Regions from separate parts of the Pantoea alfalfae genome, predicted to be linked through region 2. Evidence: predicted binding sites of a transcription regulator. Region 2 holds the regulator's gene; each other region holds the start of a gene.
What was found. The regulator sigma-54, encoded in region 2, starts transcription at its own class of promoters, with help from an activator protein. The targets are predictions, from matches to a motif close to GTTGGCACANNTTTCGCTNT.

Region 1: a site for sigma-54 is predicted at 1,684-1,703, ahead of K6R05_RS02350 (gamma carbonic anhydrase family protein). Genes of this name have one in related genera too.
Region 3: a site for sigma-54 is predicted at 1,639-1,658, ahead of K6R05_RS14915 (gamma-glutamyltransferase family protein). Genes of this name have one in related genera too.
Region 4: a site for sigma-54 is predicted at 1,716-1,735, ahead of glnK (P-II family nitrogen regulator). Genes of this name have one in related genera too.

The regions. Positions count from the first base shown of each region.
Region 1 is NZ_CP082292.1:480,347-483,486, forward strand. It holds gene aroE (shikimate dehydrogenase) at 1-636, shown strand, start outside; gene K6R05_RS02345 (DUF1488 family protein) at 633-890, shown strand; gene K6R05_RS02350 (gamma carbonic anhydrase family protein) at 857-1,411, opposite strand; rRNA gene K6R05_RS02355 (16S ribosomal RNA) at 1,901-3,140, shown strand, end outside.
Region 2 is NZ_CP082292.1:3,584,337-3,587,476, forward strand. It holds gene lptA (lipopolysaccharide ABC transporter substrate-binding protein LptA) at 1-38, shown strand, start outside; gene lptB (LPS export ABC transporter ATP-binding protein) at 44-769, shown strand; gene rpoN (RNA polymerase factor sigma-54) at 818-2,251, shown strand; gene hpf (ribosome hibernation promoting factor) at 2,273-2,560, shown strand; gene ptsN (PTS IIA-like nitrogen regulatory protein PtsN) at 2,711-3,140, shown strand, end outside.
Region 3 is NZ_CP082292.1:3,151,770-3,154,909, forward strand. It holds gene K6R05_RS14905 (transporter substrate-binding domain-containing protein) at 1-524, opposite strand, end outside; gene hpxU (MurR/RpiR family transcriptional regulator HpxU) at 716-1,555, opposite strand; gene K6R05_RS14915 (gamma-glutamyltransferase family protein) at 1,694-3,140, shown strand, end outside.
Region 4 is NZ_CP082292.1:3,010,108-3,013,247, reverse strand. It holds gene K6R05_RS14245 (SmdB family multidrug efflux ABC transporter permease/ATP-binding protein) at 1-1,529, shown strand, start outside; gene glnK (P-II family nitrogen regulator) at 1,787-2,125, shown strand; gene amtB (ammonium transporter AmtB) at 2,160-3,140, shown strand, end outside.

The DNA.
Region 1 (3,140 bases), 870 kb from region 2:
TTACCTTTCAAACAGCAGGCATGGGAATTTGCCGATCAGCTCAGCGAACGTGCAGCTCTGTCCGGTGCGGTAAACACCGTCAAAAAGCTCAGTGATGGGCAAATCCTGGGAGACAACACGGATGGTATCGGCTTGTTAAGCGATCTTGAACGGCTAAATATGATCAACGCTGGCGATAATGTCTTGCTGGTGGGAGCGGGCGGGGCCGCTCGCGGTGTCATTCTGCCGCTGCTTTCAGCAGGCGTGACGCTTACCGTCGTCAATCGTACAGCCGCGCGCGCTGAAGAGCTGGCGAACCTGTTTAGCGCGAGCGGGAGTATCCGGGCATCTGGTTTTGAGCAACTGACGGATCAGCGCTTTAATCTGATCATCAACGCCACGTCAAGTGGTGTGAATGGAGAAACGCCTCCTTTACCTGCAGAAGTAATCCATTCAGATGTGCGCTGTTATGACATGTTTTACCAAAGCGGGCTAACGCCTTTTTTATGCGGGTGTCAGGCGCAGGGGACTCATCATCTGGCCGATGGACTGGGGATGCTGGTGGGGCAGGCTGCGCATTCCTTCTATCTATGGCACGGTGTGATGCCGGAAATCACGCCGGTGATTGCTCAGCTTAAGCAGAACATGCAGCCATGAATCAGGCGATACAGTTCCCGGATGAGGAAACCTATGACGCTGAACTAAACGCAGTCTGTTTTCCAGTACTGGTCAATGGCATGCGGCTGAATTGTGCAATCAGCCGCGATTCGCTGGCTTCACGTTTTGGTAAAGGGGAGGCGATGGCGCTGTTTCGGCACCATCGTTGGGATCTGGAAGATGAGGCCGAAGCGGCTGTTCGTCAGGATAACGTGGATGCTCAGGGCTGGGTCTGGCTATCTCCCGCCAGATAATCCTCTTTCCAGCCAACATAGTTATTGGCGGAATAGCGCAGACCTTCCTTCTCACTGTCATTCAGCGGCCTGACCTGCTTTACCGGGCTACCCAGATAGAGATAGCCGCTCTCCAGTCTTTTACCGGGCGGCACCAGGCTTCCGGCACCAATCATCACCTCTTCTTCTACTATTACGCCATCCAGCAGAATCGATCCCATTCCGACCAGCACGCGATCGCCAATGGTACAGCCGTGTAGCATCGCTTTATGCCCGACGGTGACGTCCTCGCCAATAATAAGAGGAAAGCCCAGCGGGTTGGCGGCTGATTTATGTGTGACGTGCAGAACACTGCCGTCCTGCACATTAGTACGGGCACCAATGCGGACCTGATTCACATCACCCCTGATCGCAACCAGCGGCCAGATGCTCACATCATCCTCCATAATCACATCACCGACGACAACACTGCTTGGATCGACCATCACGCGCTGGCCAGTTTGCGGGAAAAGATCTTTATAGGGACGTAGGGCGGAAGTCATCTTGTTCTCCTTTGTTCTGTTTTCACTGCAGCCTGATGCCATTTTAGCCAGCTGACAAGCCAATTCTGACCCGGATCGCTGGCGATCTCATCAATCTGGATCATTTATAACCGTTCAGATAAAAGATCCTAAAAAAGGGTTGTGCTCTGAAACGGGATCCCTATAATGCGCCTCCATCGACACGGCACACCGGCAACGGGAAACGGGTTGAAGGTTCAGGAGACTGACCCGCCGGAGAAAACTTCTGAAATAGAGGTTGACTCTGCAGGAGGAAAGCGTAATATACGCCACCTCGCGACAGGACGCTAACGCACTGTTCGCACTGCTCTTTAACAATTTATCAGACAATCTGTGTGGGCACTCGCAGGATTGATATCAGCGTCTCCGGACGCACAAAAATATCAAAGCCTCACGAGTGAACACATAATGAAATTCATTATGACGTTTTACAGATGAGCATCGCTGCACTTGTTGCAGCAAATCAAACTTAAATTGAAGAGTTTGATCATGGCTCAGATTGAACGCTGGCGGCAGGCCTAACACATGCAAGTCGGACGGTAGCACAGAGGAGCTTGCTCCTTGGGTGACGAGTGGCGGACGGGTGAGTAATGTCTGGGGATCTGCCCGATAGAGGGGGATAACCACTGGAAACGGTGGCTAATACCGCATAACGTCGCAAGACCAAAGAGGGGGACCTTCGGGCCTCTCACTATCGGATGAACCCAGATGGGATTAGCTAGTAGGCGGGGTAATGGCCCACCTAGGCGACGATCCCTAGCTGGTCTGAGAGGATGACCAGCCACACTGGAACTGAGACACGGTCCAGACTCCTACGGGAGGCAGCAGTGGGGAATATTGCACAATGGGCGCAAGCCTGATGCAGCCATGCCGCGTGTATGAAGAAGGCCTTCGGGTTGTAAAGTACTTTCAGCGGGGAGGAAGGCGGTGCGGTTAATAACCGCGCCGATTGACGTTACCCGCAGAAGAAGCACCGGCTAACTCCGTGCCAGCAGCCGCGGTAATACGGAGGGTGCAAGCGTTAATCGGAATTACTGGGCGTAAAGCGCACGCAGGCGGTCTGTTAAGTCAGATGTGAAATCCCCGGGCTTAACCTGGGAACTGCATTTGAAACTGGCAGGCTTGAGTCTTGTAGAGGGGGGTAGAATTCCAGGTGTAGCGGTGAAATGCGTAGAGATCTGGAGGAATACCGGTGGCGAAGGCGGCCCCCTGGACAAAGACTGACGCTCAGGTGCGAAAGCGTGGGGAGCAAACAGGATTAGATACCCTGGTAGTCCACGCCGTAAACGATGTCGACTTGGAGGTTGTTCCCTTGAGGAGTGGCTTCCGGAGCTAACGCGTTAAGTCGACCGCCTGGGGAGTACGGCCGCAAGGTTAAAACTCAAATGAATTGACGGGGGCCCGCACAAGCGGTGGAGCATGTGGTTTAATTCGATGCAACGCGAAGAACCTTACCTACTCTTGACATCCACGGAATCTGGCAGAGATGCCTCAGTGCCTTCGGGAACCGTGAGACAGGTGCTGCATGGCTGTCGTCAGCTCGTGTTGTGAAATGTTGGGTTAAGTCCCGCAACGAGCGCAACCCTTATCCTTTGTTGCCAGCGATTCGGTCGGGAACTCAAAGGAGACTGCCGGTGATAAACCGGAGGAAGGTGGGGATGACGTCAAGTCATCATGGCCCTTACGAGTAGGGCTACACACGTGCTACAAT
Region 2 (3,140 bases):
ATAAAGGTTCGTCCAACAGCGGAAAGAAGAGTAACTGATAGCTATGGCCACATTAATCGCAGAAAACCTGGCGAAGGCATATAAAGGCCGTCGCGTGGTAGAAGATGTCAGTCTGCAGGTAAAGTCCGGCGAGATTGTCGGCCTGCTCGGCCCGAACGGGGCCGGTAAGACCACCACCTTTTACATGGTGGTAGGTATTGTCCCGCGTGACGCGGGCCGCATTGTTATTGATGATGAAGATATCAGTATCCTGCCGCTGCATGCACGTGCGCGCCGTGGCATCGGCTATCTGCCGCAGGAGGCATCGATTTTCCGTCGCCTCAGCGTCTACGATAACCTGATGGCGGTACTGCAGATTCGTGATGACCTGACCGAAGAGCAACGTCAGGATCGCGCCCGTGAGCTGATGGAAGAGTTTCACATCGAGCACCTGCGCGACAGCATGGGTCAGGCACTGTCGGGTGGTGAACGACGTCGTGTTGAGATTGCCCGCGCGCTGGCTGCCAATCCAAAGTTTATTCTGCTGGATGAACCTTTTGCCGGGGTTGACCCTATCTCCGTTATCGACATCAAGAAGATCATTGAGCATCTGCGTGACAGCGGCCTCGGCGTTTTGATTACCGACCACAACGTACGCGAAACGTTAGCGGTCTGTGAGCGGGCCTATATCGTCAGCCAGGGCCACCTGATTGCGCATGGTACACCCAATGAAATTCTTGCGGATGAGCAGGTTAAGCGGGTTTATTTGGGTGAAGAGTTCAGACTCTGATAAGGTGTCGTTAATACCGATGTTTACCTGGGAACTACCATCCTGTCTATGAAGCAAGGTTTACAACTCAGGTTCAGCCAACAGCTGGCAATGACTCCACAATTGCAGCAGGCGATTCGTCTGCTGCAACTCTCCACGCTTGAACTCCAGCAGGAGTTACAGCTTGCACTGGAAAGTAATCCACTGCTTGAGCAGACCGATCTGCATGATGAGATTGACTCCCGGGAATCGTCGGAAGCCGAAGCGCTGGATACACGTGAAGCGCTTGAGCAGAAAGAGATGCCTGATGAGCTGCCGCTGGATGCCACCTGGGATGAAATCTACACCGCTGGCACCCCTTCCGGCACGGGTACCGATTATCAGGATGATGAGTTACCTGTCTATCAGGGTGAAACCACGCAGTCACTGCAGGATTACCTGATGTGGCAGGTCGAATTGACGCCTTTCAGTGATACCGACCGCGCAATCGCGACGTCTATCGTCGATGCTATTGATGACACCGGATATCTCACCGTCTCGCTTGAGGAGATCCTCGACAGCATTGGCAACGATGAGCTTGAAGCGGATGAGGTTGAGGCGGTGCTGAAACGTATCCAGCGTTTTGACCCGATTGGTGTGGGCGCACGCGATTTGCGTGACTGTCTGCTGGTTCAGCTTTCGCAGTATGCACCAGAGATACCGATGCTGGCTGAAGCGCGCCTGATTGTCAGCGAACATCTCGATCTGCTGGCCAATCACGACTTCCGCAGCCTGATGCGCGTCACGCGCCTCAAAGAAGAGGTGCTGAAAGAGGCGATGCTGCTGATTCAGTCACTGGACCCGCGTCCGGGTCAGTCGATCAACACTGGCGAGCCGGAATATGTTATCCCCGACGTGCTGGTACGTAAGGTTGGCAACCGCTGGACGGTTGAACTCAATGCCGACAGCCTGCCACGTCTGAAGATTAATCAGCACTACGCGGCAATGGGTGGCGCAACGCGCAATGACAGCGACACTCAGTTCATTCGCAGTAATCTGCAGGAAGCGCGCTGGCTGATTAAGAGTCTGGAAAGCCGTAATGACACGCTGCTGAAAGTCACGCGCTGTATCGTTGAGCAGCAGCAGGCGTTCTTCGAGCAGGGTGAAGAATTTATGCGTCCGATGGTGCTGGCCGATATCGCCCAGGCCGTTGAGATGCATGAATCGACCATTTCCCGTGTTACCACGCAGAAGTATCTGCACAGCCCGCGTGGCATTTTTGAACTGAAGTACTTTTTCTCCAGCCACGTTAATACGGAAGGTGGCGGCGAAGCCTCCTCTACCGCGATCCGGGCTCTGGTGAAGAAATTAATTTCGGCGGAAAACCCAGCCAAACCCTTGAGCGACAGTAAACTGACCTCCATGTTATCTGATCAGGGGATCATGGTGGCACGGCGTACCGTCGCCAAATATCGTGAGTCTTTATCCATCCCGCCATCGAACCAGCGTAAACAACTGGTTTGAAAGAAATGAGAAGGAAGACCTATGCAGCTGAACCTGACCGGGCAACATGTTGAAATCACGCCACCTTTGCGTGAATTCGTCAACAGTAAATTTGCCAAACTGGAACACTATTTTGAACATATCAATCAGGTCTATATTGTCCTGAAGGTTGAGAAAGTCACACAGGTGGCTGACGCAACACTCCACGTGAACGGTGGCGAGCTGCACGCCACGTCCGAAGCGGAAGATATGTATGCGGCAATTGATGGGCTGATTGATAAACTCGCCCGTCAGCTGACCAAACACAAAGATAAACTGAAAAAACACTAACCTTCACGCTAGCTACGCGCGCATGGCGCGCAGAGCCGACAGTATGGGGCGGATAATCCGCCCCGTTTTGTCATCTGAGCAAGCGCCGTTTGTCGCACATATCAGGGCGCTGGCGGTGAATGGCCTGGTGAACACGCAAGTGAAACGATAATGAACAACGATCTTACACTGGAATTGAGCACAGTGCTTTCGCCAGACTGCACCCGCAGCGGCGTACACTGCCAGAGCAAAAAACGTGCGCTGGAAATCATCAGCGAACTGGCCGCTAAGCAGCTCAACCTGCCGCACCAGACGCTTTTCGAAGCGATTCTGACCCGCGAACGTATGGGTAGTACCGGTATTGGTAACGGAATAGCCATTCCTCACGGCAAGCTGGAAGAGGATACACTGCGTGCGGTAGGGGTATTTATCAGCCTCGAGCAGCCGATTGCGTTTGATGCCGTCGACAACCAGCCGGTCGATCTGTTGTTTGCATTGCTGGTTCCGGCTGACCAGTGCAAAACACACCTGCACACCCTTTCACTGGTGGCAAAACGTCTGGCAGATAAAACGGTTTGTCGTCGTCTGCGTGCTGCGCAGA
Region 3 (3,140 bases), 430 kb from region 2:
GACAAGGTGGTGTTGTTGTCTTCATAGCGTTTCACCTGCGCATCTTTCGGGGCCACTTCGCTGAGCACCATGTCCTCTACCGCACCGCGCGTGACGCCAATCGACTTGCCGCTCAGAGCCGACGCCGCTTTAATTTCATCGCCTTTCGGACCGAAGACGCCCAGAAAGAACGGCGCATAGGCGCGGGTAAAGTCGATCACCTTTTCACGCTCGGGGTTTTTACCCATGCTGGAGATAACCAGATCGACCTTGTCGGTTTGCAGATAAGGCACGCGGTTGGCACTGCTGACCGGCACCAGCTGCAACTTAAGTTTCATCTGCTTTGCCAGATATTTCGCCGTGTCGATGTCATATCCCTGCGGCTGCAGGTCAGTGCCGACCGAGCCAAACGGCGGGAAATCCTGCGGCACGGCGACGCGGATGACGCCGCGCTTCTGGATATCCTGCAATTGATCGGCCAGCGCACTGCCCGTTTGTGCCATCAGTAATGCCGCTGTCGCAACCGCCATCAAAACTTTTTTCATTATGCACCCCGGTGAGATTAACGTGAAACAAAAGATTCTTTGACAAGCAATCTGCAACTAATGTGCCAACCCGGGCGGCAACAGAAAAAGGGTTAAGCGACAGAGAGTTCTACGGAAATAGGGCGTAATCGGGGCAATCACGCCGCGGAAGGGGTGTTCTGAAATGGGGCAAAGCACCAAAACGGTGCCTGTTAACGGTGCTCCAGCTCGTCAAACTGCTGGTAAAGGTCGGCGATCTGATGAATCCGCTGGCGTCCCTGTGCCAGCATTTCATGCAGCAGCGCATTGGCGATCAGGTTAACCAGGCTCATGGCGGCACTGTAACTGTCGAAGGCGGAAACGCTGTCGAGCGGCGTACAGAGCTGCCAGCGTGCCAGCGCAATCACCGTCTGCGCCTGTGGCTCACACAGCGCCAGCAGCGGGATGCCAGCCGTCTGCAGCTGCTGCATCAGTGGGCGAATGATGCGCGGACGACGACGAAACGCCATCACAATGACCATATCGTCCGGCGTGATATCCACCAGCTCCTCAGCCAGCGTCTGGCCCGGCTGCGGCAGAATATGCACCTGCGAACGCGCCTGTACCAGCTGCTGTCGCAGATGCAGCGCTACCGGATAGGCGTTGCGCATGCCGATGATAAAGAGACGTTTAGCCTGCGCCAGCTGCTGAATCACCTCGTTAAAGTGCCGGGCATCCAGGCTGTTTACCCACTGCGTCAGATTAGCCATCTCCTGCTTGTAATGACGTGCCAGCAGCGTATTGCCCTGCACCGCATCCCGGTTATCGGTCAGCGGCATGCCGCTCTGGCGCAGGATGCGAAGCTCATCACGCATATCCTTGTACTTCTCATAGCCCAGACGCTTAAACAGTCGACTGACTGTGGCTTTCGACACGCCACTGAGCCGCGCCAGCTCGGCGCTGTTGTAGCTGATCAGATCATCGAAGTGGTCAAACACGAAGTCGGCAATACGCTGCTCCTGCGGAGAGAGCTGGGCATAGTGACTTCTGAGTCGTTCATCAAGCTGTTTCATAAGGCGTCCTGTAACTTTTGTTTCAGCAGAAGCTAGCACAATTTACGCCAGGTTAACCGGTGCATCGTCAGCGGAGCATGAAAACTGGAACAGCTCTTGCTTTGTTATGGGTTCTGTCACCCAAAGAACGAGAAAAAGATGATTCAAAGCAATATGGCCCCGCAGGGGATGGCGGTAACGCCACACCATCTGGCGAGTGAAAGTGCGCTCGCGGTGCTGCGTGATGGCGGTAATGCCATTGAAGCGATGGTAGCCGCTGCCGCGACTATCGCTGTGGTCTATCCGCACATGAACGGACTGGGCGGCGATGGCTTCTGGCTGATTCTGCCGCCCGGCGGCGGCCCTGTCGCTATCGACGCCAGCGGTGCCGCCGGTTCGCTGGCTCACCGCGATTTTTACGCCGATCACCCGAAGATCCCCCATCGTGGGCCGAAAGCGGCGCTGACGGTGGCCGGTACGGTCAGCGGCTGGCAGGAGGCCCTGACGCTCTCTGCGGAGATGGGCACCCCGCCACTGCCGCTGGCCCGTCTGCTGCGGGATGCGATTCGCTACGCCGCCGACGGCATTCCGGTGAGCGCCTCACAGACCGCCGCGACCACGAACTTCCGCAGTGAGTTGCAGCATCAGCCCGGCTTTAGTGCCCATTTTATGCCCGACGGCGATGTGCCGCAGCCGGGCAGCCGTTTTACCCAGCCCGCGCTAGCGAATACCCTGAGCCAGCTCACCGAAGAGGGACTCGACAGCTTTTATCGCGGTCCGCTGGCTCACCATATGGCCGACGAGATGGCGACGCTGGGCATGCCGGTGACGCTGTCCGATCTGCAGCAGCATCGCGCCCGTCGCACGACTCCGCTGCATCTCGCCCACAGCGAAGGCGACATCTGGAATATCGCTCCGCCGACCCAGGGCGTCGTGTCGCTGGCGATCCTCGGCATCACCGATCGCCTGGAGATGGCCGAGGCTGACGACGCACAGACGGTGCACCGCATCGTTGAAGCCACCAAAAAAGCCTTTGCCCTGCGCGACAAACACATCACCGATCCGCGTCACGTCACCGAAGATTTGCAGGCGCTGCTGGAAAGCGATCACCTCGCCACGCTCGCCAGCCAGATCGCCGATGGCGAGGCCGCCGCCTGGGGCAGCGGACGCGGACCGGGCGATACGGTCTGGATGGGCGTAATGGAAAGCAGCGGTCTGGCTGTCTCTTTTATTCAGAGCATCTATCACGAGTTTGGCAGTGGTGTGGTGCTGCCCGGCACGGGCGTTACCTGGCAGAACCGGGGCGCGGCGTTCAGCCTCGACCCTGAGCATCTGCTGGCCCTTGCGCCCGGCAAGCAGCCATTTCATACCCTGAATCCCGCCGCCGCACGGCTGAAAGATGGCCGGACAATGGTGTATGGCGCGATGGGCGGCGATGGACAGCCGCAGACCCAGGCGGCGATTTTCACCCGCCATGTGATTCAGGGCCTGCCGCTGCAACAGGCGGTCAGTGCGCCGCGCTGGCTGCTGGGCCGTACCTGGGGGCAATCGTCAGACTCGCTGAAACTGGAAGGCCGCTTTGACGATGAAACGGTATTGATGCTGC
Region 4 (3,140 bases), 570 kb from region 2:
ACTGGCAGGCGCTGCTGTTTAATCGCGCTGCGATTGGTGTGGTGCAGCGGTTACGCAGTGACGTGATGAATGCTGCGCTTTGTCAGCCGCTGAGCGCCTTTGATACTCAGCCGGTCGGGCAGATTATTTCGCGCGTGACGAATGACACCGAAGTGATCCGCGATCTTTATGTCACAGTGGTTTCAACCGTACTGCGTAGCGCTGCGCTGGTCGGCGCCATGATGGTGGCCATGTTCAGTCTTGACTGGCGCATGGCGCTGGTAGCAATGATGATCTTCCCGCTGGTACTGATAGTGATGTTCATCTATCAGCGTTACAGCACGCCGATTGCCCGACGGGTTCGCAGCTATCTGGCTGACATCAACAACGGCTTCAATGAAGTGATCAGCGGCATGAGTGTGATTCAGCAGTTTCGTCAGCAGGCACGATTTGGTGAGCGCATGGGCGAAGCGAGCCGCTCTCACTATCTGGCGCGAATGGAGACGCTGCGCCTCGATGGCTTTCTGCTGCGTCCGCTGTTGAGCCTGTTTTCAGCGATGGTCTTGTGCGGGCTGCTGATTCTGTTCAGTTTCTCTGTGCCTGGTGTGTTTGAAGTGGGGGTGCTCTATGCCTTTATTACTTACCTGGGCCGTCTGAATGAGCCACTGATTGAGCTGACCACCCAGCAGTCGATGCTGCAGCAGGCGGTGGTTTCCGGTGAGCGTATTTTCGAGCTGATGGATGCCGCCCAGCAGCAGTATGGGGCCGATCAGCAGCCACTGGCTTCAGGTCGTATTGCCCTGAACAATCTCAGTTTTGCCTACCGTGAAAATCGTGATGTGCTGAGTGATATCAATCTTGAAGTCGCACCGCGTGAGTTTGTGGCGCTGGTGGGCCATACCGGCAGTGGCAAAAGTACCCTGGCTAATCTGTTAATGGGTTATTACCCGGTGACGCGTGGCGAAATCCGTATTGATGATCGCCCGATTGGCGGCTTGAGCCACGCCGTGCTGCGACGCGGTATCGCGATGGTGCAGCAGGATCCGGTGGTGCTGGCCGATACGCTGCTGGCCAATGTGCGGCTGGGCCGCGACATCAGCGAAGAGGCTGTCTGGACAGTGCTGGAACAGGTGCAACTGGCACCGCTGGCGCATGCCCTGCCGGAGGGGATTCACACCCGACTGGGCGAGCAGGGCAATAACCTGTCGGTCGGGCAGAAACAGCTGCTGGCGCTGGCCCGGGTACTGGTTGATCTGCCGCAGATTCTGATCCTCGACGAGGCAACCGCTAACATCGACTCCGGCACCGAGCAGGCGATTCAGCAGACGCTTGCGACACTAAGGCAACACAGCACGCTGGTGGTGATCGCTCACCGCCTCTCAACGATTATCGATGCGGATAAGATTCTGGTGCTGCATCGTGGTCGTGTGGTTGAGCAGGGCACCCATCAGCAACTGCTGGCGCTGCAGGGACGCTACTGGCAGATGTATCAGCTGCAGCAGGCAGGGGAAGATCTGGCGTCGGGCGTACCTGTAACATCTGAAAGCTGACTTGCACCTTTTTTGCGCAGCTTTATCGGAATAATCTGTATAAATGCACTCCTTTGACGCCTGGAGCACCAAAGGAGTGCAGTCTCAGCCTGCGATCCCTGTCACACACCCATTCTCATTCATATCTTCCCTGAAGCATCCCTTGCTCTGTCTCGCCTGACTCACTGATTAAGGGCACTTTTACACTCTGGCACAGGCTTTGCTTATATCCCTGCGTGTCCGTAAACGTTACCTATTTACTCGCTGGAGGGGATCCAATGAAGCTGGTTACCGTCGTAATTAAGCCATTCAAACTGGAGGATGTACGTGAAGCTTTATCCTCTATCGGCATTCAGGGACTGACCGTCTCCGAAGTGAAAGGTTTTGGTCGTCAGAAAGGCCATGCAGAGCTCTATCGTGGCGCAGAGTACAGCGTGAACTTCCTGCCAAAGGTCAAAATTGATATCGCCATTGCCGACGATCAGTTAGACGAAGTGGTGGATGTCATCAGTAAAGCGGCTTACACCGGCAAAATTGGCGACGGTAAAATTTTCGTGGCTGAACTGCAGCGCGTCATCCGTATTCGTACCGGCGAAACCGACGAAGCCGCTCTGTAATTAAGACTCAGTACTGTGATGGGATGGAATAAAAATGAATAAAATTTTCACTAAGCTGGGCCTCACCAGTCTGGCACTGTTACCCTCACTCGCAATGGCTGCGCCTGCCGTTGCGGACAAGGCTGATAACGCATTTATGATGATTTGCACCGCGCTGGTGCTCTTTATGTCAATTCCAGGTATTGCGCTGTTTTACGGCGGTCTGATTCGTGGCAAAAACGTTCTGTCGATGCTGACGCAGGTTGCTGTCACCTTCTCGCTGGTGTGCGTGCTGTGGGTGGTCTACGGCTACTCCCTGGCATTCAGTGAAGGTAACGCCTTTTTCGGCGGCTTTGGCTGGGCCATGCTGAAAAACATTCAGCTTACCGCCGTTATGGGCAGTTTCTATCAGTATATCCATGTAGCATTCCAGGCCTCGTTTGCCTGTATTACCGTGGGCCTGATTGTTGGTGCCATTGCAGAGCGTATCCGTTTCTCTGCCGTATTGATCTTCGTCGGTGTCTGGCTGACGCTTTCATATTTACCTATTGCACACATGGTCTGGGCGGGCGGTTTCCTGGCACAGGATGGCGCACTGGATTTCGCTGGCGGTACCGTGGTGCATATTAACGCCGCTATAGCGGGTCTGGTTGGTGCATATCTGGTGGGCAAACGTGCGGGATTTGGTAAAGAGGCATTCAAACCCCACAACCTGCCGATGGTCTTTACCGGCACCGCTATTCTGTACGTTGGCTGGTTTGGCTTTAATGCCGGTTCAGCTTCAGCAGCGAACGAAATCGCCGCGCTGGCTTTCCTTAACACCGTGGTTGCAACAGCAGGTGCGGTACTGGCATGGACCTTTGGTGAGTGGGCGGTACGGGGTAAGCCTTCACTGCTGGGTGCCTGCTCAGGCTTTATTGCCGGTCTGGTCGCGATTACCCCAGCCTGTGGCTATGTCGGTGTAGGCGGTGCGTTAATCATCGGCCTGGTCGGCGGACTGGCGGGACTGTGGGGCGTCACCACCCTCAAAAAATGG